Regions from separate parts of the Amycolatopsis sp. lyj-84 genome, predicted to be linked through region 2. Evidence: riboswitches for the same ligand, from Rfam matches in the RefSeq annotation. Region 2 holds a riboswitch; each other region holds the start of a gene.
The links. A riboswitch is a leader RNA that binds a small molecule or an ion and turns the genes downstream of it on or off. The one in region 2 is predicted to bind cobalamin.
Positions count from the first base shown of each region.

Region 1 (9,707 bases), on a different contig from region 2:
GGGGCTTCCCAGTCCACGTCGACTTCGGGGTCGTACGACAGCTTCGCGCTCGCCTGCAGCAAGCGCTGCGCACCGGTCTCTCGGTCGCGCAGGGGCCGGGTCCGTGCCGTCATCGCCACTCCCTCATTCGCGGATTGCATCCCGCGATGGAAAGTTACAGTGGTCGATGTAAATGTTCAAGACTCCTGGTGCTCCCGGAGGTGCTGGGCCAGTTCTTCGAGGAACTCGGGGAAGGCGCGGCTCATCGACAGCGCCAGGCTCGCGGTCACCGCCGACTGCGCCAGCGGCCGCAGCCGTTTCACCAGTTCGGTGAGGTCGGAGATCTCGGTCGCGTCCGGCACCCAGTCCGCTCCGCGCGGGCCGACGACGTCGTGGCGGATGGTGTCGAGGAACAGCGTCGCGATGGCGTCGGTGTGCTCGATCAGCGTCTCGGCGAGGCCGAGGACCTGTTCCGGCGGCACTCCCGCCGCCAGCAGTTCGCGGCCAGCCTGCAGCAGTTGCGGGCTGAAGACCTCGAAATGCGCGCCCCGCCGGGTGGCCACCCCCATCGCCAGCACACGTTTGACGTTGGCGGGGGTGATCAGCCGCCCGAACTCCTTCCGCGCCTGCGTCACGGTGATCCGCTCGGGGGTCTCCTCCGACCACGGCTGGGAGAGCGCGTCCTCCAGGCCCATCAGATCGCCCAGATCCCGCCCCTGCTGCCAGGTCTCGATCATTTCCTCGATCTGGGCGAGGGTGTACCCGCGCTCGAGCAGCTGGACGATCAACCGCAGCCGGGCGAGATGCGCGTCGTCGTACATCGCCACGCGCCCGCGTCGCGTCGGCGCGGGAAGCAGTCCTCTGTCCTGATAGGCGCGCACGTTCCGCACCGACGTCCCCGCCAGGTTCGCGAGTTCGCCCACTCGATACTCAGCCACCGGCACAGGCTAAAGGCTCGTGAGTGGCAAGGACGGTTGGAACCGTCCTTGCCACTCACGAGGTGACGTCAGGAGCAGGCGAGCACCGGCGCCTGCGGACGGCCACCGCCGTGCAGGTCGCTCAGCGGGACCCGCGCCAGGCCGAGGATCGCCTGCGCGGTCGCGCGCGGGGCGGTCGCCGGGTTCAGGCCGGTGGCGTCGTAGGCGATCGCGCCGCGGTCCGCCACGGCGCCGGTGCAGCCGGTCTGCAGCGACCGCAGGAACTCCCGCGCCTTGACCGCGGCGGCGGGACGGTGCCCGGCCAGCGCCTCGGCGGCGAGGCCGGTGCTGTTGGCGTTCGGCGCGTTCGTGCCGACGCCGAAGCCGCCGTTCGCGTGCTGCTTGGTGACCAGCCAGGAGGTGCCTTCGCCGGCGTTCACCGGGTCACCGGTGGCGCGCAGGGCCTGCACGACCATCGCGGTCGAGTCGACGTCGCTCGCGCAGGTCGCTTCGCCGAAGTTCAGCGGGAAGCCGCCGTCCGCGCACTGGGTGCCCGCGAGGAACGTCACGGCCGACGCGGGGGCGCCGGCGGGGGTGCGGTCCAGCGCCAGCAGGGCGAGCGACTGCGAGAAGGCGTTGGAGTAGTCGCCGAACTCGGACCGGTCGGAGAACCGGCCGGACGGCGTGAGCAGTGAGAGCAGTCCCGCCTTCAGGTCGACGCCGCCGAACGCCGCCGGGTTCTTGCCCCGGATCTGCGCGGCCAGCAGCAGTTTGGCGTGCGCGCCCGCGTAGGCCTCGGTGCCGCTGCCGACGTAACCGGTGGTGATCTCCGGCTTCGCCAGCCACGTGATCGCCTTGCCCGCGTTGGTGTCCGACACCCCGGCCGCGGCGAACGCGAAGATCGCGTCGATCGTCAAGCCCTGGTCGGGGTACTTCTGGCCGCCGAAGTCGGCCTCGAACCTTTCCCCGTCGGCCATCTGCCTGGCGAGCCAGCCCGCGGCGGCGTCCGCCTTGTTGTGGGTGGCCGCGGTCGCCGCCGGAGCGGCGACCAGTCCGATGCCGCACAGCATGGCGACAGCGAGGACCAAACGTCTCATGAGAACCCTTCCCGCATTTCCACGACAGGAGTCGGTGGTGACACCGCGCGACGTGGGTGACCGGGCTCGCCCGGAGGGCATACCGTTGCGGGACAGCGCCGGACTCTCACCGGACTTCCCCCACGACCGCGCTGAATTGACGATCCGAAGAGTCTCATCCCGGTCAAGCGCCGGGGTACCGCCAGGCGCGAGTCGCGATGTGATCCTGGCAACCGACCTGGTCAGCGGTGCCTGTCGCAGGTAATCGGGTGTTAACCTCGGCGGGCTCGACAACTGAACACCGCCGCCCGTGATGGGGAAGCCGGTCGAAATCCGGCGCTGTCGCGCAACCGTGGGCCCCTCACCAGGGCGAGCCGGGGTACCGCACGAGTGGATGCACGATCAAGAAGTCCGAACCACTGTCGCGATAAACAGGGGTGACTGCGGCGTCCCGCGCCTGTCCTCCGTCATGCCGCAAGGAGGAGCCATGCGCCGCGGGTACCTGGCCGCATCGGCGTTCGCCGTCAGCGTCGGCGTGGTCGCCGCGCTGCTCACCGGGACGGCGACAGCCGCCAACGACCCCGGAGCGGCGAAGTCGAACTCCGGCTGGCTCGCGACGAAGCTGAAGCCGGACGGCACGCTCGAGAACCCCAACGGCGGCGATCTGCCCGACCACGGGCTGATGATCGACGCGCTGTTCGCGATGTACGCCTCGGGCGAGGGCGCGAAGGCCGAGCCGATCGTGAAGTACCTCGACGAGCAGGGCCACGCGACCGACTACTTCACCTGGGACGGGCTCATTCCCGACGGCGGTGAGTTCGACTTCTCCGACATCATCGTCGGCGGTGCCGCGGCCAAGACCCTGGTCGCCGCCGAGGTCGCGGGCCGGAATCCCCGGAACTTCGACGGCTACGACATGGTCGCCGAGACCAAGGCCGCGATCATGCGCAAGGGTCCCGACATCGGCCGGGTCAGCGACTACTCGAAAGATCCCAGACTCGCCGATTCGGTGAGCAACAACGCGAACATGTTCGGCCAGTCCCTCGGCGTGATCGGTCTCGCCGCGGTCGGCGAGAACGACCAGCTCGCCATCGACAAGCTGGTGACCCAGCAATGCTCCGAGGGCTACTTCCGGATCTTCTTCGCCTACATCAAGACGACCGAGACCGGTGACCACGTCACCGCCGACGGCCACAAGGTCTCGACCTGCGACGAGGGCAAGCCGTTCGACCTGTCCGCCAAGGACGGCGACGCCACCGGTTTCGCCCTGTCGGCGATGCTGGCCGCGCGGAAGGCGGGCGCCGCGGGACTCGACGGCCCGATCGCGAAGACCGTCTCGTGGCTCATCGCGAATCAGGATCCCGGCGGCGGCTGGGGTGGCGGCGTCGGTACCGAAGCCCCGAACACCAACAGCACCGGGCTGATCCTTCAGGCGCTCGCCGACGTCGGCGGCGCGGACGCGGCGGTGGACAAGGGCGTGCGGTTCCTCAAAGCCGCGCAGGCGACCGCCGCGGCGGACTCCGGCAACAGGCTCGCCGGTGACATCGGCGCGATCGCCTACAACCCGGAGTCTTACGTGGCCGCGCGCGCCAACGGGATCGGCGGTCTCGACACCTGGATCCGCGCGGGCGCCCAGGCCTCGCTCGGGTTGTCCCAGGTCGGCTTCTCCGACCTCACGAAGGGCGGCGGGCCGCCGACGAGCAGCAGCGTGTCAGAGACGCCGACCTCGACGCCGTCCGAAACGAGTTCCTCCACCGGCACCCCGACCTCGACCACGAGCGAGCCGGAGCCGACCAGCACCACGACGACCACGACCACTACGACGACGACCACCACCACGACGACCAAGACCACCACGACGTCGGTGACGCCGACGCCGGGCACGTCCTCGTCCCCGGCGACCAGCCCGCCCACGCCGAGCACGGTCACCGTCACGAACACCCCGCCCGCGGCCAAGCCGCAGGAGACCAAGCCCGCGCCGAAGACCACGACGCCGAAACCCAAGAAGGCCGTCACCCCGCGGGCGTCCACCGGCGCCCGGGTCGCGCCGCCGACGGCGATCGCGACCCCGGTCGCCATCCCCGGCACGGCGACACCGGCCTCCCGGCTCGGCGCGTATCTGACGAACCGGCTCGTCGGCGGTGACCACGTCGAGGTCACCGAGGACGGCAAGACCTACGTCGACTACGACGCCACCGCCGAGCTGGTGCTCGCGCTGCGGGCGCTGGACGAGCAGCCGGACACCGTCGCCCGCGCGTCGAAGTTCCTGCTCACGCCGGAAGCCGTGCAGGCCTACGCCCACGGCGCGCCGTACGAACAGAGTGGGGCCTCCTACGCCGAACCGCTCGCGAAGCTCGTGCTCGTCGGCGAATTCGCGAAGGCGGACGTCGGCCAGTTGCGCGCGGATCTGGTGAAGCTGCGCGGCGCGGACGGCAAGTTCACCGACACCGGGTCCTTCGCCGACGCCGACGAGACCGTCGAGCGGCACGCGTGGGCACTGCTCGCCACCACCGCCGACCCCGGCCCCGCGGTCGAGCTGCTGCTTTCGCGCCAGTGCGCCGACGGAACCTTCCCGAAGCACCTCGACACCGCCGAATGCGGCTCCGGTGACCTCGGCGCGACTGCCGCCGCGGTCACCGCGCTGGCCGCCCGTCCGCACACCGACGCCGCGCCGTCGGCCAAACGGCCGGACGGCTGGACCGAGCGGCGCGTGTCGGCGTTCGTCTCCGCGGTGAGCGCGCTCGGCGTCCGGCCGACCGGTGAGGGCATGGTGACCGGCGAGGCGGGCGAGCCGGACGTCGCGCTGAGCGCCACCGTCGCCGCCGCGCGGCAGATCGCCGGGCTCGACGCGAGCGGAACCGCGCGGTCGCTGGGCAAACTGGTCCAGGCCGACGGCGGGTTCGCCAAGGGATCCGTGGCGGCGAGCGACGGGAAGACCGATTTCCCAACGAGCCTGGCCGCCGCGCAGGGTGTCGCGGGCCGGTCCTGGCTCACCGCCGCGGATTCGCCGCTGTCACCCGCCGTGCGGCTGCCGCTCTCGGACGTCAGCGCCGAGAACGCCGTGTCCGGTACCCAGCTGCAGGCCGCCGCCCAGACGACTCAGCCGCCGTGGACGACCTGGGGGCTCGTCGGTCTCGCCGTGCTCCTGCTGGCCGCCGCGATCGTGCTCATCTTCCTGCTTCGCCGCTTCATCAAGACAAAGGGGGCAACACCATGAGAAGACTGCTCGCCGTCACGTCCGTCCTCATCGGACTGATCGGGCTGTCCGCCGCGCCCGCGCAGGCGGTCGATCCGGCCAAGGGCTACAACGGGATCTGCACCGGCAACGACGCCCTCAGCGGCGTCACCGTCGTGGTCGACTTCCAGGAACTGGACGGCAACGGCGGGACCGCCGCGCCGACGATCACCCGCTGCTCGCCCAACGCGAACCCGGGCACCGACCGCACGGGCATCAAGGCGCTGCAGGACGCCGGGATCGCCGTCGCGGGCACCGCCCGGTGGGGGCTCGGTTTCGTCTGCCGCCTGGAGGTCCGCCCGTCCGCGACGGAGACCCTGCCGCTGTCCAGCAACCCGAACTACAAGGAACCGTGCGTCAACACGCCGCCCGCCGGCGCGTACTGGGGTTACTGGCACGCCGCCGGTTCCGGTTCGACCTGGACCTACAGCAGCTACGGCGCGCTCAACCGCAACGTGGTGCCCGGCGGTTTCGAGGGCTGGTCGTTCTCGCTGAACAAGTCGGCGACGACCAACCCGCCTCCCGGGGTCACCCCGACCAACCCGGCCGTGAACGCGAACAACCCGACGGTCGCCTTGTCCGTCAACGATGTCGACCGCAAGATCACCCTCGGCCAGAGCACCTCGCTGACCTGGACGACGACGAACGCCACGAGTGTCGCCGCGGGTACGGTGACCCCGGCGAGCGGTGGCGGCGCCTGGTCGGGCTCGCTGGCGGCACCCGGCGGCACGCAGAACATCACGCCGACCGCCGCGGGCACCTACGTCTACACGATCGCGGCGACGGGTAACGGGGTGACGGTGTACTCGAGCGCGACCCTGACCGTCCAATGAGGAGGGTCTTCGGGATGGTGGCGGCGATCTTCCTGATCGCCGCCATCGCGCCGTCCGCGCACGCCGTCGACCAGGGCAAGGGCTATCCGGGTTTCTGCAAGGACGCCGGCGGGGTCACCGTGGTCGTGGACTTCCAGGGACTCGGCGGCACGACCATCGTGCGCTGCAACCCCCAGACCACGCGCGGCACCGGACTGGACGCGCTCAAGGGCGCCGGTTTCCAGATCGCCGGGGTGCAGCGGTGGGGCGAGGCGTTCATCTGCCGGGTCGAGAACCGCCCGTCGGCGGCGGAGAACGTCCCGATCGCGGGCCGCGAGAAGTACCGTGAGCTGTGCATCGACACACCTCCGGCGCAGGCCTACTGGTCTTACTGGCACGCCTCGAACAACTGCGCCTGGGACTACAGCCAGTGGGGTGTCAAGAACCGTGACTTCATCCCCGGCGGTTTCGAAGGCTGGTCGTTCTCGCTGAACGCCACCGCCCAGACGAACCCGGTCCCGCGGGTTTCCGCGGTGCGGCCGGGTACCGAGGGCCAGCCGTGCGTGCCGCGCGAGGAGGCCAAGCCGGTCACCAACGATCCCAACGAGCGGCAACAGCAACCGCAAGGCGGGCAGCAGCAGCAGCAGGGAGACGGCCCGCAGCCGACCGCGGAAGCAGGCGCGGTGCCAGGGGAAACCACGGCCGCGGGCCCGAGTTCCGGTGCGCTGCCGCCGCCCAAGCCGCGTCCGAGCGCTTCGGCACGGCCGCAGGCGAAGGACCCGTCGATGAACGTCGCGTTCACCGGCGGCGAGAACGCCGAGGACGTCAACGCCGTGATCCAGCGCGAGTCCGGTGCGAGCGACTGGGCGCCGTGGGCGGCCGGTGGCGCCGTCCTGGCGTTGTGCGTCGCCGGCTTCTTCCTGGCACGCAGACGCAAACGCGCGCAGGGAGTTTGATGACGTCCTACTTCCTGCCGCGCGACCTGCACCCGGCCGCCTGGTGGGTGTGGGCGCTGGGGCTCGCCGTCGCGGCGACCCGGACGACCAACCCGTGGCTGCTGCTGACGATCGTGGCCGTCGCGGGATACGTCGTGGTGGCCCGGCGCAGTGAGGCGCCGTGGGCGCTGGCGTTCCGGCTCTATCTGTACCTCGGCGCGTTCATCGTCGCGATCCGCGTGTTCTTCCGCATCGTCTTCGGCGGCGCCGAGGGTTCGACGATCGTCCTGCGGCTGCCCGAAATCCCGCTGCCCGAATGGGCGGCGGGCATCCGTCTCTTCGGCGACGTTTCCGCGGAATCGTTGCTGGGCGGGCTTTACGACGGGATGCGGCTGGCGACGATGGTGATCTGCCTCGGCGCGGCCAACGCGCTCGCGAACCCGAAACGGCTGCTCAAGGCGATGCCGCCGGCGTTGTACGAGGTGGGGACGGCGGTGATCGTCGCGCTGTCGGTGTTCCCGCAGCTCGCCGAAAGCGTGTTGCGCGTCCGGCGCGCCCGCAAACTGCGGGGCGGTTCGGGCAAGAAGAAGGTGAAAGCCCTGCACACCGTCCTCATCCCGGTGCTGGAGGACGCGCTTTCGCGGTCGCTGCAACTCGCGGCGTCCATGGACTCCCGCGGTTACGGCCGCGCGGGACTGGTCGAGGCGCGCGCGCGGCTGATCACGGGAACGCTGATGATCGTCGGCCTGATCGGGGTCTGCGTGGGCGTCTACGCCACTTTGGACGGTTCGACGCCCCGGTATCTCGCCGCACCGGTGCTTTCCGTGGGGGTCGTGATCGGGCTGATCGGGTTCTGGTCGGCGGGCAAACGGGTCCAGCGCACCCGCTACCGGCCCGACCGCTGGCAGCTGCCGGAGATCGTCGTCGCCACGAGCGGGATCGCCGTCGCGGCCGTCCTGTTCACGACGTCCAGCGTGAACCCGATGAACATGAACCCGTCGCTGATCGACCTGTCCTGGCCGCTCCTGTCGTGGGGGCCGCTGCTCGGAGTGCTGATCGGTGTCCTGCCCGCGTTCCTGACCCCGGTCCCCGAAGCCCCGTACGCCGCGCTCGAAGAAGAAGCGCACGAAAAAGAAGCGCACGCATGATCGAACTGAATCAGGTCTCCTTCACCTACCACGGCCGCTCCGAGCCGGTGCTGTCCGACGTGACGCTGTCCATCGGTGAAGGCGAGCTCGTGCTGTTCGCGGGCCAGACGGGCGCGGGCAAGTCGACGCTGCTCGGCACGATCAACGGTCTCGTCCCGCATTTCACCGGCGGCCACCTCGACGGGACGGTCTCCGTCGACGGCGTCACGACGAGATCCCGGCCACCGCGCGAGTTCGCGCATCTGGTCGGCGTCGTCGGGCAGGACCCGCTGGCGGGATTCGTCACCGACACCGTCGAGGACGAACTCGCCTACGGCATGGAACAACTCGGCCTGAGCCCGCAGGTGATGCGCCGCCGGGTGGAAGAGACCCTCGATCTGCTCGGCATCGCGGAACTGCGCCGCCGCGCGCTGCGGACGCTGTCCGGCGGGCAGCAGCAGCGGGTGGCGATCGGCTCGGTGCTGACCACCCATCCGAAGGTGCTCGTCCTGGACGAACCGACGTCGGCGCTGGACCCGACCGCGGCCGAGGAGGTGCTGGCGACGCTGGCCAGGCTGGTGGAGGACCTCGGCACGACGGTGCTGATGGCCGAGCACCGCATGGAACGCGTGATCCCGTTCGCGGACCGGATGATCTACGTCCCCGGTACCGGGGGAGTGGTCGACGGGACACCGCCCGAGGTGCTGAAGGACATGCCCATCGCGCCACCGATCGTCCACTTGGGACGGTTGGCGTCGTGGGACCCGCTGCCGATGTCGGTCCGCGACGCCCGTCGTCGCGCTTCTTCGCTGACGCTGGGGACCCCGCCGGCGCGGACCACGACCGCGGGCGAGGAACTGCTGGCCGCGTCCGGGGTCGTCGTCCGGTACGGGCCGAAGGTCGCGGTGCGCGAGGTCGACCTCAGCCTGCGCGCCGGTGAGGTGCTGGCGATGATGGGCCGCAACGGGTCCGGCAAGTCGTCGCTGCTGTGGGCGGTGCAGGGCTCCGGCCCCCGGCAGGGTGGCAAGGTCACCGTCGAAGGCAAGGATCCGAAGACGCTGAACAGCGCCGCGGCCCGCGCGCTCGTCGGCATGGTGCCGCAGACCGCGAGCGATCTGCTGTACCTGCAGACCGTCGCCGCCGAATGCGAGGCGGCCGACGCGGAATCGGGCGCGGAACCGGGCTACTGCCGCGGCTTGCTCGACAGGCTCGCCCCGGGGATCGACCCGGCCTCGCATCCGCGTGACCTGTCCGAAGGCCAGCGTCTCGCGCTCGTGCTCGCGGTGCAGTTGTCGGCCGCGCCGCGGATCATGCTGCTGGACGAACCGACCCGCGGTCTCGACTACACCGCGAAGGCCGCGCTGGCGCAGATGATCGCGTCGCTGACGGCCGAGGGCAAGGCTGTCGTCGTCGCCACGCACGACGTCGAATTCGTCGCGACCATCGCGCACCGCGTCCTCGTGATGGCGGAAGGCGAGGTCGTCTCGGACGGCCCGACCGGCGAGGTGCTCGGCGGCTCGCCGGCCTTCGCCACACAGGTCGCCAAGATCCTCGGCGAACCATGGCTCACCGTCGACGACGTCCGCGCGGCCCTTCCGCAGGAGGTCCGGTGACCACGACCGCCGC
Region 1 covers NZ_JAJPWO010000011.1:114,198-123,904, forward strand. Annotated here, with positions in the region: gene ACLJRM_RS30250 (AurF N-oxygenase family protein) at 1-113, opposite strand, end outside; gene ACLJRM_RS30255 (MerR family transcriptional regulator) at 177-917, opposite strand; gene ACLJRM_RS30260 (prenyltransferase/squalene oxidase repeat-containing protein) at 986-1,993, opposite strand; cobalamin riboswitch at 2,027-2,158, opposite strand; cobalamin riboswitch at 2,289-2,356, shown strand; gene ACLJRM_RS30265 (hypothetical protein) at 2,460-5,189, shown strand; gene ACLJRM_RS30270 (ABC transporter substrate-binding protein) at 5,186-6,040, shown strand; gene ACLJRM_RS30275 (ABC transporter substrate-binding protein) at 6,037-6,975, shown strand; gene ACLJRM_RS30280 (energy-coupling factor transporter transmembrane component T) at 6,975-8,102, shown strand; gene ACLJRM_RS30285 (ABC transporter ATP-binding protein) at 8,099-9,694, shown strand; gene ACLJRM_RS30290 (ECF transporter S component) at 9,691-9,707, shown strand, end outside.
Region 1: it holds a riboswitch for cobalamin, as region 2 does, so the genes downstream of both, ACLJRM_RS30260 (prenyltransferase/squalene oxidase repeat-containing protein) here and ACLJRM_RS03595 (CoA-acylating methylmalonate-semialdehyde dehydrogenase) in region 2, are expected to answer to the same signal.

Region 2 (9,707 bases):
GAACCGGAGCCCGTCGGCGAGACCGGTCTCGAAGGCCTGGTTGACGGCCTCCTTGACCATCATGGCCGCGGGGCGGGACATGCTCGCGACCTTCGCCGCGACCGCGAGGGCCTCGTCGAGCAGGTTCTCCGCCGGGACGACACGGGAGACGAGTCCCGACCGCTCCGCTTCGGCCGCGTCGATCATGCGGCCGGTGAGGCACAGGTCCATCGCCTTGGCCTTGCCGATCGCGCGGGTGAGCCGCTGCGAGCCGCCCATGCCGGGGATGACGCCGAGGGTGATCTCCGGCTGGCCGAACTTGGCGTTGTCCGCCGCGATCAGGACGTCGCACATCATGGCGAGTTCGCAACCGCCGCCGAGCGCGTAGCCGGAGACTGCGGCGATCAGCGGGACGCGCACGCGGGACAGCGCGTCCCAGCCGGCGAACCAGTCGGCCGCGTAGACGTCGCTGAACGACTGCGGCTGCATCTCCTTGATGTCCGCGCCCGCCGCGAAGGCCTTGGCGGAACCGGTGAGGACGATGGCGCCGACGTCGGGATCCTGGCCGAGTTCGCCCGCCGCCCCGGTGATCTCCCGCATCGCTCGCAGGTTCAGCGCGTTGAGGGCCTTGGGGCGGTTGAGGGTGATCAGGGCGACGCGGTCGCCCGCCCGCTCGACGGTGATGGTCTCGTACTCGCTCATGCGGTGGTTTCCTTGCCGAGAAGGCCGTCGCGGACGGCGGTGATGATGGCGGAGAAGTCCCGGCCGGGACCGTCCCGTTCGACGAACGCCGCGTAGAGTTCCGCGGCCCTCGTGCCGAGCAGGGTGGCGACGTCGTTGTCCCGGGCGGCGGATTCGGCCAGCCTCAGGTCTTTCAGCATCAGGCCGCTGGCGAATCCGCCGCTGTAGTCACGGTTGGCGGGGCTGGCCGGGACAGGGCCGGGCACCGGGCAGTTGGTGGTCAGCGCCCAGCATTGGCCGGACGCGGTCGAGGCGACGTCGAACAGCGCCTGGTGGGTGAGGCCGAGTTCTTCGCCGAGTGCGAACGCCTCGGAGACGGCGATCATCGAGACGCCGAGGATCATGTTGTTGCAGATCTTCGCCGCCTGACCGGCGCCCGACGCTCCACAGTGGATCGCCCTGGCACCCATGACGCCGAGCAGGGGCCCGGCCGCGGCGAACGCCTCCGGATCGCCGCCGACCATGAACGTCAGCGTTCCGGCCTCCGCGCCGACCACGCCGCCCGAAACCGGCGCGTCGACCGCCCGGTGCCCCGCCTCCAGGACCAGTTCGGCCGCCTGACGGGCGTCGGCGACGTCGATGGTGGAGCAGTCGACGAACATCGTGCCGGGCCGCGCGGACGGCAGGATCTCCCGATAGCAGTCGAGGACGTGCTTGCCACTCGGCAGCATCGTGATGACGACGTCGGCCCGCGCGACGGCCGCGCTCGCGGTGTCGAACCTGGCCACGCCTCCGGAGCGGGCGGCGGGAGCCGGGTCGTAGCCGTGGACGGTCTCACCGGACTCGACCAGGTTGGCGGCCATCGGGCCGCCCATGTTGCCGAGACCGAGGAAGGCGATCGTCATCGGGCCACCCCGTTCCACTCCGCGTCGCCGAGATCGGCGAAGTAGGCATCGACGAGCTTGTCCGCCACCTCGGGCAAGGTGGCAGGCGACCACTTCGGCGAGCGGTCCTTGTCGATGATCTGGGCCCGGATGCCCTCGACGAACTCGGCCGAGGAGAGCGCGTGGGTCGAGATCCGGAACTCCTGCGCCAGCACGGCCTCCAGATCGGGCAGCGCCGCGGCGCTGCGGAGCGCGCGCAGGGTCACCTTCAGCGCGGTGGGGGACTTCGCCTCGATCTCCTTGGCGGCGGTGGCCGCCGCGTCACCTCCGGCGTGGAGCCGGGTGAGGATCTCCTCGACGGTGTCGGCCGCGTAGCACTGGTCGATCCAGTCCGCGTCCTTGGCCAGCACACTCGGCGGCGCGGCCTCGGCGAACAGCTCCAGCGCGTTGTCCGGAGTGCGCGACGCGAGCGCGTCGAGAAGGTCCGGAACCCGTTCGCTCGACACGAAGTGGTCGGCGAGTCCACAGTGGATCGCGTCGGGGCCGGAGATCGACCCGGCGGTGAGCGCGACATGCGTGCCGAGTTCACCGGGGGCGCGGGACAGCAGGTACGTGCCGCCGACGTCCGGGACGAAGCCGATGCCGGTTTCGGGCATGCCGATCCGGGATCGTTCGGTGACGATCCGGTGGCTGCCGTGCGCGGAGACCCCGACCCCGCCGCCCATGACGAGACCGTCCATGAGCGCCAGGTACGGCTTCGGGTACCGCGAGATGAGGGCGTTGAGCCGGTACTCGTCGGCCCAGAAGCGCAGGGACGCGGTGCCACCGGTGCGGGCGTCGTCGTAGATCGCGCGGATGTCGCCGCCCGCGCAGAGCCCGCGGTCGCCGGCGCCGTCGATCAGCACCGCGCGGACCGCCGGATCGGAACGCCACGCTTCGAGGCGCTCGAGCATGGCGAGGACCATGTCGTGGTTCAGCGAGTTCAGCGCACGCGGCCGGTTCAGCGTGATCCGGCCGATTCCACTGTGGACGAGGAAGTGGACGTCGTTCACGAAGCCTCCTGCAGCATCCGGCGCGAGATGATCACGCGCATGATTTCGTTGGTCCCTTCGAGGATCTGGTGCACCCGCAGGTCGCGGACGATCTTCTCCAGCCCGTATTCGGCGAGGTAGCCGTAGCCTCCGTGCAGTTGCAGCGCCTGGTTGGCCACCTCGAACCCGGTGTCGGTGCAGAACCGCTTGGCCATCGCCGAAAGCTGGGTGGCGGTGTCCTCGCCCTGGTCGAGCGCGTCCGCCGCCCGCCACAACAAGGTCCTCGCGGCTTCGAGATCGGTCCGCATGTCGGCCAGCCGGAACTGCAATGCCTGCTTCTCGGACAGCTTCTCGCCGAACGCTGAGCGCTCCGACAGATGCCGGACGGCCATGCCGAGCGCGGCTTCGGCGCCGCCGAGGGAGCAGGCCGAGATATTGAGCCTGCCACCGTCCAAAGCGGACATGGCGACCCGGAACCCGTTGCCCTCGCCGCCGAGCAGCGCGGACGCCGGGACGCGGGCGTCCTCGAAGATGACCTGCCTGGTGGGCTGGGCGTTCCAGCCCATCTTGATCTCGTTGGGGCCGAAGGAGACCCCGGGCGTGTCCCGGTCGACGATGAACGCCGAGATGCCCCGGGCGCCGGGACCGCCGGTGCGGGCGAGCACGACGTGGACGTCCGAAGTGCCCGCGCCGGAGATGAACTGCTTGACGCCGTCGAGCACGTAGTGGTCGCCGTCGCGGCGGGCACGGGTGGAGAGCGCCGCCGCGTCGGAACCCGCGTCCGGCTCGGTGAGGCAGTAGCTGCCGAACGCGTCCATCGTGGACATGCGCGGGAGGTACCGGTGCCGCTGGGCGTCGTCGCCGAACTTGTCGATCATGGTCGCGACCATGTTGTGGATCGAGATGTAGGCGGCCAGCGACGGGCAGCCGCCGGCGAGCGCCTCGAACACGAGGACGCCGTCGAGCCGTCCGAGCGCGGAGCCGCCGAGGTCTTCGGGCAGGTAGATGCCGCCCATGCCCAGCTGGGCGGCCTTGCGGAGGACGTCGACCGGGAAGTGTTTGGCCTGGTCCCATTCGATCGCGTGCGGGGCGAGGTGTTCCGCCGCGAACTCCGCGGCGGTCTCACGCAGGGCCCGCTGTTCGTCCGTCAGTCTCATCGTGGCCTCAGCTCATCGTCGGGATGACGAAGCTGGCGCCTTCCTTGGTGCCCGAAGGCCAGCGCGAGGTGACCGTCTTGGTCTTGGTGTAGAACCGGATCGAGTCCGGTCCGTGCTGGTTGAGATCGCCGAAACCGGAGCGCTTCCAGCCGCCGAAGGTGTGGTAGGCGATCGGGACCGGGATGGGCACGTTGACCCCGACCATGCCGGTGTTCACCCGCGAGGTGAAGTCGCGGGCGGTGTCGCCGTCGCGGGTGAAGATCGCGACGCCGTTGCCGTACTCGTGCTCGCTGGGCAGCCGCAGCGCTTCCTCGTAGTCGGCCGCGCGCACGATCGACAGCACCGGGCCGAAGATCTCCTCGCGGTAGATCCGCATGTCGCTGGTGACGTGGTCGAACAGGCAGCCGCCGAGGAAGAAGCCGTTCTCGTGACCGTCCACAGTGGTCTCGCGGCCGTCGACCAGCAGTTTCGCGCCCTCGGCGAGGCCGACGTCGATGTAGTCGCGGACGCGCTGGACGGCTTCGGCGGTGACCAGCGGCCCGAAGTCGGCCGTCTCGTCGAGCGAAGCACCGATCTTCAGCGTCTTGACGCGTTCGGTCAGCCGGGCGGCCAGCGCGTCTGCGGTGGCTTCACCGACCGGGACGGCCACGGAGATCGCCATGCAGCGTTCACCCGCGGAGCCGTACCCGGCGCCGATCAGCGCGTCGACGACCTGGTCGAGGTCGGCGTCCGGCATCACGATCATGTGGTTCTTGGCGCCGCCGAAGCACTGCGCGCGCTTCCCGTGCGCGGCCGCGGTCGTGTAGATGTACTCGGCGATCGACGACGAGCCGACGAAGCCGACGGCCTCGACGCGGGGGTCGGTGAGCAGCGCGTCGACGGCTTCCTTGTCACCGTTGACCACGTTGAACACGCCCGGCGGCAAGCCTGCTTCGAGGAAGAGTTCGGCCAGCCGCAGCGGGACCGACGGGTCGCGTTCGGACGGCTTGAGCACGAAGGAGTTGCCGCAGGCGATCGCCGGGGCGGCCTTCCACAACGGGATCATCGCGGGGAAGTTGAACGGCGTGATGCCGGCGACCACGCCGAGGGGCTGCCGCATCGAGTAGACGTCGATGCCGGTGCCCGCGCTGTCGCTGTACTCGCCCTTGAGCAGGTGCGGGATACCGATGGCGAACTCGACCACTTCGAGGCCACGCTGGATGTCGCCGCGCGCGTCGGGAACGGTCTTGCCGTGTTCGGACGAGAGCAGGCGGGCGAGGGAGTCCTCTTCCGCGCGGACGAGGTCGACGAACTTCATCAGCACGCGGGCCCGCTTCTGCGGGTTCCAGCGGGCCCATTCGAGCTGGGCCTGCGCCGCGTCGGCGACGACGGCGGCGACCTCAGTGGCCGAAGCGAGCGGGACGCGGGCCTGAACGGCGCCGGTGCTGGGGTCGAAGACGTCGGCGAACCGGCCGGACGTACCCGATACCGGCTTACCGCCGACGAAGTGGCTGAGTTCGGTGCTCATGGAAGCCCTTTCCGAAAGTACGCAGGACGAAGCCGCCCGAAGACCACGATCGGCGGCCGGGCAGGGGAGTACGGACGACTTACCGCCGGGGTGGTGGCGGGTCGGCGACTTTCGCGCAGGCAGGAAGAATCCGCATGCGTTCAGCTCCATCCTCGTGGACGAACACGACACGTCTGCGGCCGGTATCCTGGCTCCCGGATCCGCGGCGGCTCCGGCCTTCCCGGCTCGCGCCAGTGGCCTTCTCTGCGGGAGCGCCGCTCCCCGGTCACAGTGGCGGGACCGCACCGGATTTTCACCGGCTTCCCTGCACCGCAGACCTGTGGACACCATAAAGTAGGAAGTCCGACTATGTCGAGGACAAGGGTGTGGCGTACGCCTCAGGTACGCGATGGGTCTCGTGAGTGGTAGGGGCGGTATCCCCCGCCCGGCTGCCGGCCGTGGCCTTCACGGTGGCCGGGATCAGTGGCTTCGGTCGTGAGTGGCGATTCGGGTTCTAAGCCGAATCGCCACTCACGACCACCTCGCCTCACACGGTCTGAACCTTCAGCTCCGGCCAGGAACGGGGTCACCCGGGGACAGCGGTGTTGCGAAAGCCACTTTCCCAACCTTCACCGTTGCGAAAGTGGCTTTGCCAACGCCCACCCTGCGAACGAAAGACGGCACGAGCACGCAAGGTTGCCCTTCTCCTCGATAAACCGCCACTCACGAGAGTGGCGGGTAGGGCAGCAGGCTGGACGAATGTTCGTCGACCCGCATCGGTTTCCCGATCGCGGGGAAGGCGCGCTGCGGGCACGCGGGCCGTTCGCAGACCTTGCACCCCATTCCGATCGGGGTGACGGCCGCGCCGGTGCCGAGCGCCAGCCCGTCGGAGTACACGAGCCGCCGCGCGTGCCGGAGTTCGCAGCCGAGCCCGATCGCGAACGTCTTGCCGGGATCGCCGTGCCCGCCCGCCGCGCGGGAAACGGTACGGGCCAGCCAGAAGTACTTCTTTCCGTCCGGGAGTTCGGCGACCTGCGTGAGGATCCGTCCCGGTGAGCTGAACGCCTCGTAGACGATCCACAGTGGACACGAGCCGCCGACGCGGGAAAAGTGGAACCCGGTGGCGGACTGACGTTTCGAGATGTTGCCCGCACGGTCGACCCGTACGAAGGAGAACGGCACGCCGCGGGTGCCCGGTCGCTGCAAAGTGGACAGCCGATGGCAGATCGTCTCGAAGCCGACGCCGAAGTGGTCGGACAGGCGCGTGATGTCGTAGCGGTAGCGTTCCGCCGCGCCGAGGAAAACGCGATACGGCAGCACGAGCGCGCCCGCGTAGTAGTTGGCCAGACCGATCCGCGCGAGCCGCCGGGCGGTGTCGCCGCTGAACTTCCCGTCGTCGACGAGCCGGTCGATCACGTCGCCTGCCTCCAGCAGCGCCAGCTCGGACGCGAGCCGGAACGCGGCCTGACCGGGGCGCAGCGCGGGGGAGAGGCGCAGCGTCTTCTCGCGCGTGTCGAAGTGGTGCTGATCGGCGCCGAGGGATTCGGAGACCACCTTGACGCCGTGACGGTCCAGCAGTCCGGCGGCCAGTCCACTGCGGACTTCACCGGGGTGGAGACGCAACTCGGCGGCCAGCTTCTCCGCGGGAGCGTCCAGTTCCGTGACGTGGTTGCGGCGCAGATAGAACCAGTCCCGGATCTCCTCGTGCGGCTGCTGCGCGGTCGACCGGTCGAGTCCCTGCTCGGTCACCAGCGTGGCGATGTTCTCCACGGCTTCGCGGTAGCGACGGTGCAGCGCGACGAGCGTCCGCGCAACCTCGGGCAGCGTGGTGGTCAGCGCGTCGACCTCGCCCGCGGAGATCGCGCCGCTGACGGTGTTGTCGCCGAACACCTCGCGGACGTCGGCGACCAGCCGGGCGGTGTCGCGGGCGGCGAAGAACTCCGTGTCCACGCCGAAGGTCTCGGTGAGCTTCAGCAGGACCGGCATGGTCAGGGGCCTGCCGTTGTGTTCGAGCTGGTTGACGTAACTCGGCGAGATCTCCAGCAGTCTGGCCAGTTCGGACTGCGTCATGGACCGGCCTTCGCGCAGCTGGCGCAGCCGGGCACCCGCGTACATCTTCTCCACAAATCGACTGTAACAAGCTTTACAAGCGGTTCGCGAACGTTCACAACAGAATGTCCCCTGTGGACGACGAACCGCCCGAACACGCGCGCTACGAACGCCATCGGCTCGCCTTGGCGGCGGTGACCGAGCACGACGAGGCCGCTTTGGTGGGCGCCGTGCTCGACGATCCCGACCGCGTGATGGCGGAAGCGGCGATCGCCGGGCACATCGATGCCAGGGCCGCCGCGCTGCACCCTCTGCCGTCGTATCCGGCCTGGTCGGAGACGATCGCGGAGCTGATCGAAGATCGCCCGTTCCTGGTGCGCAGGCTGGGGGAGTGGACGCTGTTCCGCGCGATCGCGCTCGGCGACCCGTGGCAGGCGGAAGACCTGACCGAAGCCACGGATTGGCTGCAGCGCAAGGTTTCCGACAGCTCCGCCTCGGCGGAAGCGCTGGCCGTCCTCGCCGAGCGCGGCCGGACCAAGCGGGTCCGGAACGCGGCCGCGAGGAAGGTCAGCTCACGACGTCGATGACCGCGCGGCGCAAGGTCGCGCGCACGGTTTCGGCGTCGTCGAGGCTTCCGCCGTGCAGCGCGCCGTCGCGAAGGAGGACGAGTGCGCGGGCGGCGTGCTCGGGGTCGGCATGACCCGCGTCGCGCGCCAGGTCGCGAAGCACGCCGAAGAACCAGTCCCGGTGGTCGTCGATGACCTGGCGGACCTGGTGCGCGGGATCGGGGTACTCGGCGGCCGCGTTGAGGAACTGGCAGCCGCGGAAGTCGTCGTCGAGCGTCCGGTCGCCGACGATGCCCAGTGCGGCGAGCAACGCTTCGCGGGCGGGTTTGCCGCGCGTCACCGCGCCGACGCCCGCGCGGATCTGCTCGCTCGTGGCGCTCAGGTACGCGGCGACGAGGTCGTCCTTGGTGGGGTAGTGGCGATAGAAGGTCGCCCGGGTGACGGCCGCCTCGGAGACCAGGCGCTCCACCCCGACGGCGTGGATGCCCTCGGCGTAGAACAGGCGTGAAGCGGTCTCGAGCAGCCTGACCTTCGGATGAACGTCCCGGTCGACAGTCGGCATGGCCCCACCTTAGAGAAAGAACGGTCATTCCACCAGGTCGCCTTCGTCACGTTGCGGAAGGCATCCGCGGCGAGCATGGTTCATGGAGAAAGACCGATCATTCTCCCTAGCTCTGAAGGAGCCACCATGAGCAACCAGAAGCCCACCGTCGTCCTGGTCCACGGTGCTTTCGCCGACTCGTCCAGCTGGAACGGCGTCGTCCCGAAGCTGCGCGAGCAGGGCTACCGGGTGCTGGCGGCGTCGAACCCGCTGCGCGGGATCGAGTCCGACGCGGAGTACGTCGCCGACGTGGTCAACGGCGTGGATGGCCCCGTCGTGCTGGCCGGGCACTCCTACGGCGGCGTCGTGATCAGCCGTGCGGCCGCTGCCGCATCGAACGTGAAGGCGCTCGTCTACATCGCCGCCTTCCAGCCGGACGCGGGGGAGAGCGTGTTCGAGCTGTCCGGCCGGTTCGAGGGAAGCAAGCTCGGCCCGGACACCACGAACGTCCTCGCCTCGCAGGGTGAGCTCTCGATCAAGCTCGAGAGCTTCTCGGACGTGTTCGCGGCCGACGTCCCCGCGGAGACCGCCGACGTCATGGCGGTCACCCAGCGTCCGGTCACCGAGCGCGCGCTCGCCACGCCGTTCGACGGCGAGCCGGCGTGGAAGAACGTGCCGTCCTGGGCGTTGATCGCCGAGCAGGACCACGCGATCCCCGCCGCCGCGCAGGCGTTCATGTCCGAGCGCGCCGGTTCGGAGGTCACCCGGGTCGAGGCCTCGCACGCCGTCTCGGTGTCACGGCCGGACGTCGTCGCGGAGGTCATCCTCGCGGCGGCCGCCAAGGTCGCCTGACCTCGGCCGCTTGACAGGGGAAACCTCCGCCGGAGAGACTGCAAAAGCGTTTTTGCAGCCTCTCCGGGGAGAACCACGTGAAGGTCTTGGTGCTCGATTCGAGCCCGCGTCGTGAAGGCAATTCCTGGGCACTCGCCCAGGCGCTGGCCAAGGGGGCGGAAGAAGCCGGGCACACGGTCGGCTTCGCCCACCTCTCCGATTTCGTCGAGTCGCCGCTGGGGGACTGCCGCGCTTGCCGGCTGAGCGACCGGTCCTGCGGGATCGCCGACGGCTACGAGCGCCTGCTGTTCGACCACGTGCGCCCGGCGGACGCGATCGTGTACGCGACGCCGCTGCACTGGTACGGCATGACCGGGCGGCTCAAGTCCTTCTTCGACCGGCTTTTCTGTTACACGTCCGGCAGTTCGCCGCACACCGCCGAGGTCGTGCCGGGACTGATGGGTAAACGCGCCGCGGTGCTGATCTCCTGCGAGGAGAGCTA
Region 2 covers NZ_JAJPWO010000001.1:708,345-718,051, reverse strand. Annotated here, with positions in the region: gene ACLJRM_RS03615 (enoyl-CoA hydratase) at 1-681, opposite strand, end outside; gene mmsB (3-hydroxyisobutyrate dehydrogenase) at 678-1,565, opposite strand; gene ACLJRM_RS03605 (enoyl-CoA hydratase/isomerase family protein) at 1,562-2,596, opposite strand; gene ACLJRM_RS03600 (acyl-CoA dehydrogenase family protein) at 2,593-3,732, opposite strand; gene ACLJRM_RS03595 (CoA-acylating methylmalonate-semialdehyde dehydrogenase) at 3,740-5,239, opposite strand; cobalamin riboswitch at 5,399-5,585, opposite strand; gene ACLJRM_RS03590 (short-chain fatty acyl-CoA regulator family protein) at 5,942-7,342, opposite strand; gene ACLJRM_RS03585 (hypothetical protein) at 7,402-7,854, shown strand; gene ACLJRM_RS03580 (TetR/AcrR family transcriptional regulator) at 7,835-8,395, opposite strand; gene ACLJRM_RS03575 (alpha/beta fold hydrolase) at 8,522-9,226, shown strand; gene ACLJRM_RS03570 (flavodoxin family protein) at 9,304-9,707, shown strand, end outside.

Region 3 (9,707 bases), on a different contig from region 2:
CGTTGATCACCTTGAAGCCGTCGACGTCGAGATAGACGAGCGCGATCTGCTCGCCGCCGGATCCGGCCAGCGCGGTTTCGAGGGCGTTGCCGAACGCGGTGGCGTTCGGCAGGCCGGTCAGCGCGTCGTGCACGTTCTGGTGCAGCAGTCGTTCCTGCAGCAGGTGGATCTCGTTGGCGTCGGAGACCATCAGCACCGGGTACGCCGAGCCGGGCCGGTCGCCGGGGAGGTCGGTCAGGGTCACGTCGACCCAGAGCGCGCCTTCCTCGGTGTGGTCCAGCAGCAGGCGTTCCTGCTGGGTCGGCTGGCTGAGCTTCATGAGCTGGGAGAGCCCGTTCCGCAGCCGGGAGACGTCGTGGTCGGCCGAGCCGAGGTCGGCGATGTTCCGCCCGCGCAGCGCCGAGGGGCGGCAGCCGAGGAGTTTGCCGAGCGCGACGTTCGCCTCGACGATCCTGCCGTCGGAGTCGGCGAGCGCGATCCCGATGGGAGAGGCGGAATAGAGCTTGGAGAACCGCAGCAGAGCGGGCTTGTGGTCGGGCTCGGTCCGGACGGCGTCCTGGGCGACGCCGAGCAAGAGTCGTTCGAGTTGCTCCTGGGGAAGCGATACTCCTTTAGTGTCAGCGAGCGTCGCGGCCCATCTTCGAGCGACGTCCACCAACCCTGGCGCGGAACCAGGCTCAGGCACACTTCACCTCTTCATGCGCGGTTTATGGCCAGCTCAGACCGGGTGTCCGAGCCCACGGACCCACACTAGGTATGAGCCGACCGGGAGTAGTGCCACGGCATCATGCTCGATACGGGGTGTCTACCGGCTGAAAGGGTGATCACTGCTACACGAGTGGTGACCAGAGGTTACCAAGAGTACTCGATCGTGGATGTCCCTTTAGTCGGGATTCAGCGTGTCTCCAAATGGATCGGCAAGCCGTCCGCGGGAACGGGCAGCGAGACGTAATCCCAGCGTGCGGTGTAGTCCTCCGGGACCGACCACCGGTACGCCCGCAGCATCTCGTGCAGCAGCGCCTTCACTTCGAACGTCCCGAAATGCAGCCCGATGCACTTGTGCGCGCCGCCGCCGAACGGCATCCACGCGTAGCGATGCGACTTGTCCTCGCGGCGTTCCTCGCCGAAGCGGTCCGGGTCGAACCGCATCGGGTCGGTCCAGAACTCCGGCGCGAAATGGTTGACGGTGGGGGAAACCCCGACCAGTGTCCCTTCGGGAATGAAGTGCCCGAGAACCTCGGTGTCCTTCACGGTCTTCCTTGCCAGCGAAGGAACCGGGGCCACCAGCCGCAAGGATTCCTTGATCACCAGGTCCAGCGTGGTCAGGGTCTCGAGTGCCTCGATGTCCGGTACGTCGTCGCCGAGCGCGAGGGACTCCTGGCGCGCGCGTTCCTGCCACCCGGGGTTCTTGGCGAGGTGGTAGACGGCGGCGGCGCTGGTGATGGTCGACGTGTCGTGCGCGGCCATCATCAGGAAGATCATGTGGTTGACGACGTCGGAGTCGGTGAAGCGGTCACCGTCTTCGGTGGTGGCGTGGCACAAGGCGGTGAAGAGGTCTTCGCCGTCGCTTCGCCGCTTCGCGGGCAGATTCGCCGCGAAGTAGCGTTCGAGGACCTTGCGGCCGTGCAATCCCGCCGCCCAGCGGCCGCCGGGAACGGGGAAGCGCACGATGGCCGTGCCCGCGCGCACGGAATTCACGAACGCGCGGTTGATCGCGGCCGCGTCGTCGCCGGACCGCATGCCCATGAACACGCGTGTCGCGACGTCGAGCGTGAGTTGCTTGAGGGACCAGTAGATCCGCGGGTTCGGCCGGTCCGCCCACGTGGCGATGCCTTCGCGCAGGGCCGGTCCCATCTGGTCGACGTACCCGGTGAGCCGCTGCCGCGTGAACGCCGCCTGCATGATCCGGCGGTGCAGATGGTGCTCGCCGAAATCGAGCAGCATCAGGCCGCGGTCGAAGAACTGCTCGATGAAGAACTTCCAGCCCTCCTGGGAGAAGGCCTTGTCCTTGTTCACCAGCGCGATCTGGGTGGCCTCAGGGCCGGAGAGGGCGACGATGCGGCGGCCGAACGCGCCCATCCACGACACCGGGCCATAGGTCTCGTAGCGCTTGAGGCCGAACTCGATGCCGAAGCGCATGAAGTCCAGCGCGTGCCCGATGACGGGCGGGCCTTCGTCGCCGAGGACGGGTTTGAGACCCGGCGGGGCGGGCGCGAGCTCGCGGACCGGCCAGGTCGCGCCGAGCCAGCGCTGGTCGACCGAACGCGGCAGGGGGATCGAGGTGAGCGGCGGGACCCGCTCACGCAGTGCCCCGGTGACCTTTTCGACGGCGTTCGCCATGGTGACCATCTCCCCGTTGAGACCGGCTACCGCCCCACCATCGCACTCTTGTTGGCAGGTTGACAATACCCCGGCGGATGTACATGAAGGCCCCCTTTCTTGCGCCTGACGCAAGGAAGGGGGCCTTCAGGTACTGATCAGCCCAGCTCGGACCGGACCGCGTTCGCGGCCGCGACCAGGTTCCGCAGGGCAGGCTCCACCTCGGCGTAACCGCGGGTCTTCAGCCCGCAGTCCGGGTTGACCCAGATCCGCTCGGCGGGCACGGCGCCGACGGCGGTCCGCAGCAGCCCGCTGACCTCGTCGACGCCGGGGACGCGCGGCGAGTGGATGTCGTACACACCCGGCCCGACGCCGCGGCCGAAGCCCGCCGCGCCGAGGTCGGTGACGACCTCCATCTTCGACCGCGCCGCCTCGATGCTGGTGACGTCGGCGTCGAGCGCGTCGATCGCCTTCACCACCTCACCGAACTCCGAATAGCACATGTGCGTGTGGATCTGCGTCGCGTCGTCGATCCCGGACGTCGCCAGCCGGAACGACGAAACCGCCCAGGAGAAGTACGCCTCGTGCGCCGCAGCGCGCAGCGGGAGCAGTTCCCGCAGCGCCGGCTCGTCCACCTGGATGACGCGGATGCCGGCCGCCTGCAGGTCGTGCACCTCGTCGCGGATGGCCAGCGCCACCTGGCGGGCGGTCTCGCCCAGCGGCTGGTCGTCGCGGACGAACGACCACGCCAGGATCGTCACCGGCCCGGTCAGCATGCCCTTGACGGGCTTGCCGGTCAGGCTTTGCGCGTAGCGCGCCCACTCGACGGTCATCGGCTCGGGCCGGGAGACGTCGCCGTACAGGATCGGCGGCCGGACACACCGCGAGCCGTAGGACTGCACCCAGCCGAAGTCGGTGGCCGCGAACCCGGCCAGCCGCTCGGCGAAGTACTGCACCATGTCGTTGCGCTCGGGCTCGCCGTGCACCAGCACGTCCAGGCCCAGATCCTCCTGCAGCCGGATGACGCGCTCGATCTCCGCCTTCATCGCGGCCTCGTACCCGGCGTCGTCCAGCGAGCCCGCCTTGTGCGCGGCGCGGGCCTTGCGGACGTCGGTGGTCTGGGGGAACGAGCCGATCGTCGTGCTCGGCAGCGGCGGCAGGGCCAGCGCGGCCTGCTGGGCCGCCGCGCGCCGCGCGTAGGGGGAACGGACGGTGTCCTCCGGCCGCAGCGCCTCCAGCCGGGCACGGACCCCGGCGTCGGCCAGGTCGGCCGCCGTGGCGCGGTCCGTGGCCGCCGCACGGGCGGCGGAGAGGTCGACGCCCTCCTCCTTCAGCGCGCGGCCGAGCAGGACGACCTCGTCGACCTTCTGCTTGGCGAACGCGAGCCAGCCCTTGAGCCGCGGGTGGAGCTCGGCCTCCCGCTCGACGTCGTAAGGCACGTGAAGCAGCGAGCACGACGTCGAGACGCTGACCGACTTCGCGGTGCCGAGCAGCGTCGCCGCCCGGCTGAGCGCACGGGTCGGATCGGTGCGCCAGACGTTGCGCCCGTCCACGACACCGGCCAAGACCTCCTTGTCGCGCAAGGCGGGTTCGGCCGCGACGGCGTCCACAAAGGACTCATCGGTGACGAGGTCGACGGCGAGGGCGTCGATCGGGGAACGGGCGAGCACACCCAGTCCCCGGCCGAGACCGCCGAAGTATCCGGCGACCAGGATCTTCGGGCGCGCGGTCTCCTTCGCGAGCCGGTGGTAGGCGCGGATGAGCGCGTTGAGCTCCGGCTCGGTGCGGTCGCCGGCGAAGGCGGGCTCGTCGAGCTGGACCCACTCGACGCCTTCGTCATGCAGGCGTCGCAGCAGCTCGACGTAGCCGTCGAGAAGGTTGTCGAGAAGGTCCAGCGGGCGGAAGCCCTCCGGAGCGCCCTCGGCGGCCTTCGCGAGCAGCAAGAACGTCACCGGGCCCACCAGCACCGGCCGTGTCTCGACGCCGATCGCGCGGGCCTCGCGGTACTCGTCGAGCGGCTTGGAGCCGGCGACCGAGAACCGGGTGTCCGGCCCGAGTTCGGGGACGATGTAGTGGTAGTTCGTGTCGAACCACTTCGTCATCTCCATCGCGGGCGCGTCCTGCACCCCGCGAGCGGCGGCGAAGTAGGTGTCGAGCGGCGAGAGACCGAGCTTCGCGACGCGCTCCGGCAGCGCTCCGAACAGCTCGGCGGTGTCGAGCACCTGGTCGTAGTGGGAGAACGTGTTGGAAGGGACGGAGTCGAGCCCCGCGTCCTTGAGTTCCCGCCAGGTCCGCGTGCGCAGCGCGCGGCCGGTCTCCAGCAACGCGGCCTCGTCGATCTTGCCCGCCCAGTAGCGTTCGAGTGAACGCTTGAGTTCCCGGTCCGGTCCGATCCGGGGGTAGCCCAGCACAGTGGTGCCGATTTCGGTCACAGCTCTCTCCTCGCGAGCTTGTCGTCAGAGCCCGGACGCGCGCAGGAGTGACCGCGATTCGGTCGCGCCCATCCCACGAGGCCCGGACTCACGCACGCCGTCGGCGCGCGCACCACGGGCAGGTCTTCGGACTCGTGGGCGACTCGCTCGCTCCTACCGGCCGTCGCTTCCCGGGGCGCCATGCCCCAGTGCTTTACCGTGTCTCGCACGGTGACGGCTTTCGTTCCCACATACCGCTGCGGGGCAGTCCCGGATTCACACCGGGTTCCCTGTTACCTCGACCGGCCTGGGAGGCCGGGCGAACCAGTAGCACCCTGGAGCGTACCGAATTCGGGTCTCGTGTGACTGGAGGCGTAACTCACGTGATCAGACGGCGAACTCGCGTGTCTGGAGACGGAACACGCCGGGCGGAAGTCCGCCCGGCGTGTTGTCCGTCCGATCACGTGAGATGCGGGATCAGTCCCAGTCGAGGGCGCCACCGGACTGGTACTCGATGACGCGGGTCTCGAAGAAGTTCTTCTCCTTCTTGAGGTCCATCGCCTCCGACATCCAAGGGAACGGGTTCTCCGTCTCGCCGAAGATCGGCTGGAGGCCGATCTGCTGCGCGCGCCGGTCGGTGATGAAGTGCATGTACTGCTCGATCAGCTCGGCCGACAGCCCGAGCATGCCGCGCGGCATGGTGTCGCGGGCGTAGGAGACCTCGAGCTCGCAGGCCTCGGTCAGCATGCCGCGGATCTCCGCCTGGAACTCCTCGGTCCACAGGTGCGGGTTCTCGATCTTGATCTGGTTGATGCAGTCGATGCCGAAGTTCAGGTGGATCGACTCGTCGCGCAGGATGTACTGGTACTGCTCGGCGATGCCGATCATCTTGTTCCGGCGGCCGAGCGAGAGGATCTGCGCGAAGCCGGTGTAGAACCACATGCCCTCGAAGATCACGTAGAACGCGACCAGGTCACGCAGGAAGTTCTGGTCGGCCTCGGGGGTGCCGGTCTCGAAGTCCGGGTTCTCCAGGTTCTGCGTGTACTTCAGCGCCCACGCGTCCTTCTCCGAGATGGAGGGGACCTCGCGGTACATGTTGAACAGCTCGCCCTCGACCAGGCCGAGGCTCTCGCAGATGTACTGGAAGGTGTGCGTGTGCACGGCCTCCTCGAACGCCTGGCGCAGCAGGTACTGGCGGCATTCGGGGTTGGTGATCTGGCGGTACACCGCGAGCACGATGTTGTTGGCCACCAGCGATTCCGCGGTGGCGAAGAAGCCGAGGTTGCGCTTGAGCATGGTGCGCTCGTCCTCGGTCAGGCCGTCGGCCGACTTCCACAGCGCGATGTCGGCCTGCATGGCGACCTCGGTCGGCATCCAGTGGTTGTTGCAGCCGGCGAGGTACTTCTCCCACGCCCAGGTGTACTTCATCGGCAGCAGCTGGTTGACGTCGGCGCGGGCGTTGATCATCCGCTTGTCGTCGACGTTGATCCGGGCGGCGCCGACTTCGATCTCACCGAGGCCGGTGGCGTCGGTGGAAGCGTCAAAGGTGGTCATAGAGGGGCACACTCCAAGAGGCGTCGTGAGTGGTAGGGACGGTTGGAACCGCCCTTACCACTCACGAGGATGTTTACTGGCAGGCTTCGCAGTCGGGGTCGTCGATGCGGCAGGCGGCGCCGTCGGTGGCGACGAAGTCGACGTCGGAGACCTGCGGGATCTCCTTCGGCTCCGGGGCGGTCACCGGCACCGCGGGCACGGCGGCGGCGGGCGACGGCGAAACCGCGGCGGAAGCCGACGGGGCGGGCGAAGCGGCGGGGGCGGCGGGCTTGGGTGCCGAAGGTGTGGCCGGGGCCGGGGTGGCCGAGACCGCGTTCAGCTTGCCGTCGGTGCCGCGCAGGGTGCTCTTCTCCACGTGCGTCGCGGACCGCGCCCGCAGGTAGTACGTGGTCTTGAGGCCCTTGTGCCAGGCGTAGCGGTACAGCTCGTCGAGCTTGCGGCCGCTGGGCGCCGCGATGTACAGGTTCAGCGACTGCGCCTGGTCGATCCACTTCTGACGACGCGAACCGGCGTCCACCAGCCACCGCGACTCGATCTCGAACGCGGTCGCGTACAGCGCCTTCAGGTCGTCCGGCACGCGGTCGATCTGGCCGAGGCTGCCGTCGAAGTACTTCAGGTCCGAGACCATGACCTCGTCCCACAGCCCGCGCTCCTTGAGCGAGCGGACCAGGTGCGGGTTCACCACGGTGAAGTCACCGGACATGTTCGACTTGACGAACAGGTTCTGGAACAGCGGCTCGATCGACTGCCCGACGCCCACGATGTTGGAGATCGTCGCGGTCGGCGCGATCGCCATCACGTTGGAGTTGCGCATACCGACGGTCTTGACCCGCTCGCGCAGCGGCGCCCAGTCCAAAGTGGACGAGGTGTCGACGTCGAGCGCGTCGCCCTGGCGGGCGTCGATCAGCAGCTGCAGCGAGTCGATCGGCAGAATTCCCTTGCTCCACAAGGAACCCTCGAACGTCTGGTACTGGCCGCGCTCCTCGGCGAGGTCGGTCGACGCCGAGATCGCGTAGTAGCTGATGTGCTCCATGCTGGTGTCCGCGAACTGGACGGCCTCTTCCGAGGACAGCGGGACACCGATCTCGAACAGCGCGTCCTGGAAGCCCATCAGGCCCAGCCCGATCGGGCGGTGCCGCAGGTTGGACCGGCGTGCTTCCGGGATGGTGTAGAAGTTGATGTCGATCACGTTGTCGAGCATGCGGACCGCGGTGCGCACGGTCTTCTCGAGCCGCTTCGCGTCGATGCCCTCGGGGGTGACGTGCTTGAGCAGGTTCACCGAGCCGAGGTTGCAGACCGCGACCTCGTCGGTGGTGGTGTTCAGGGTGATCTCGGTGCACAGGTTGGACGAGTGCACGACACCCACGTGCTGCTGCGGCGAGCGCAGGTTGCACGGGTCCTTGAAGGTGATCCACGGGTGGCCGGTCTCGAACAGCATGGTCAGCATGCGGCGCCACAGGTCGATCGCGCGGACCTTGCGGAAGACCTTCAGCTCACCGCGTTCGGCGGCGGCCTCGTACTCGCGGTAGCGCTCGGCGAACGCGGTGCCGTAGAGGTCGTGCAGGTCCGGGGTCTCGTTCGGCGAGAACAGCGTCCACTGCGCGTCGGCCTCGACCCGGCGGAGGAACTCGTCCGGCACCCAGTTCGCGGTGTTCATGTCGTGCGTACGACGACGGTCGTCACCGGTGTTCTTGCGCAGGTCGAGGAATTCCTCGATGTCGACGTGCCAGGTCTCGAGGTACGCGCAGGCCGCGCCCTTGCGCTTGCCGCCCTGGTTCACCGCGACCGCGGTGTCGTTGGCGATCTTGAGGAACGGCACGACACCCTGCGACTGGCCGTTGGTGCCCTTGATGTGCGCGCCGAGGCCGCGGACCGGGGTCCAGTCGTTGCCGAGACCGCCCGAGTACTTCGCCAGCAGCGCGTTGTTCTTGTACGCCTGGAAGATCGAGTCCAGGTCGTCGTCCACCGTGGTCAGGAAGCAGGACGACAGCTGCGGGCGCGTGGTGCCCGAGTTGAACAGCGTCGGGGTGGACGCCATGAAGTGGAACGACGAGAGCAACTCGTAGAACTCGATGGCGCGGGCTTCGCGGTTGTCCTCGCGGATCGCGAGACCCATGGCGACGCGCATGAAGAACGCCTGCGGCAGCTCGAACCGGACGCCGTTGTGGTGCTGGAAGTACCGGTCGTACAGCGTCTGCAGGCCGAGGAAGCCGAAGTCGAGGTCGCGCTCGGCGTGGATGGCCGCGGTGATCTTGTCCAGGTCGAACGTCTGCAGCTCGGGGTTGACCAGCTCCAGCTCGATGGCGCGCTTGAGGTAGTCCCGGAAGTACTGCGGGTACCGGGCGGTCATCTCGTCCTGGCTGGCCAGCTGGGGCGAGCCCGCGAGGTAGCTGAGCGCCTCGCCGCGGAGCTTGTCCGCCAGCAGCCGGGCGCTGACGTAGGAGTAGTTCGGCTCCTGCTCGACGAGCACGCGCGCGGCCATGATCTGGGCGAGGGCGAGTTCGTCGGCACTGATGCCGTCGTAGAGGTTGCGCTTGGCCTCGGCCAGCACCGGCTCGGCCGAGACGTCGTCGAGCCCGGCGACGGCCTCGCCGACCACGTGCGAGACACGGGCCCAGTCGAGCGGGCGGATCGTGCCGTCGGCGGCCTTGACGCTGATGGCGACGTCGGACGAGGCCGGCTTCTCGGACTCGCGGGCCTTCGCGCGCTCGTCGCGGTAGAGGACGTACGCGCGGGCGACCTTGTGGTGCTCGCCGCGCATCAGCGCGAGCTCGACGATGTCCTGGATCTGCTCGATGTGCAGCGCGGTCTCGGGACCGGCGTGGCGGAGCAGGGTGGCTTCGATCTGCTCGGTCAATTCGTTGACCAGGTGGTGGATCCGCGACGAAGCGGCCGCGTCACCGCCCTCGACGGCGAGGAAGGCCTTGGTCACGGCGACCGAGATCTTGTTCGCGTCGAAGGGGGACACGCTGCCGTCCCGCCGGATGACTCGCACGGTCGCGGGCGTGGTGTCCGAAGACGAAGGTGGCCGCTGACCGGTTTCCACTGACATGCGTGTCTCCAATTGGGCGCGTTGAAGCACCACAAGGCCTCACAAGGCCGTGCGCTGCAGGTTCACAAGCTGTCCGACTACCGCTCCCGAGCGGTCTCCCCGTCGCTGGGCGATGTCGGTTCCCAGAGACTACATGTAGGGGTCGGAGCCTGCACGTGCCCCAATGGGTGGCGTGTCGTGGTCTCACCCTGGCGGGTTAGCCGATCACACTGAGCGGCTGGTCAGCCGCCGAAAACGATCTTGAAGTCGCGCAGGTGGGCGCTCAGAACGGGCCGCTGACCGGCCAGGAAGCCGAACGGCCCGGACTCGTTGATCCGCCAATCGGCCGCCGCCGGATGGGGGCGGGCCTTCGCCCGGACGGGGCTCCTTTT
Region 3 covers NZ_JAJPWO010000002.1:334,818-344,524, reverse strand. Annotated here, with positions in the region: gene ACLJRM_RS06620 (putative bifunctional diguanylate cyclase/phosphodiesterase) at 1-655, opposite strand, end outside; gene ACLJRM_RS06615 (cytochrome P450) at 895-2,340, opposite strand; gene metE (5-methyltetrahydropteroyltriglutamate--homocysteine S-methyltransferase) at 2,478-4,751, opposite strand; cobalamin riboswitch at 4,851-5,074, opposite strand; gene ACLJRM_RS06605 (ribonucleotide-diphosphate reductase subunit beta) at 5,208-6,284, opposite strand; gene ACLJRM_RS06600 (ribonucleoside-diphosphate reductase subunit alpha) at 6,358-9,336, opposite strand; gene ACLJRM_RS06595 (acetoacetate decarboxylase family protein) at 9,558-9,707, opposite strand, start outside.
Region 3: it holds a riboswitch for cobalamin, as region 2 does, so the genes downstream of both, metE (5-methyltetrahydropteroyltriglutamate--homocysteine S-methyltransferase) here and ACLJRM_RS03595 (CoA-acylating methylmalonate-semialdehyde dehydrogenase) in region 2, are expected to answer to the same signal.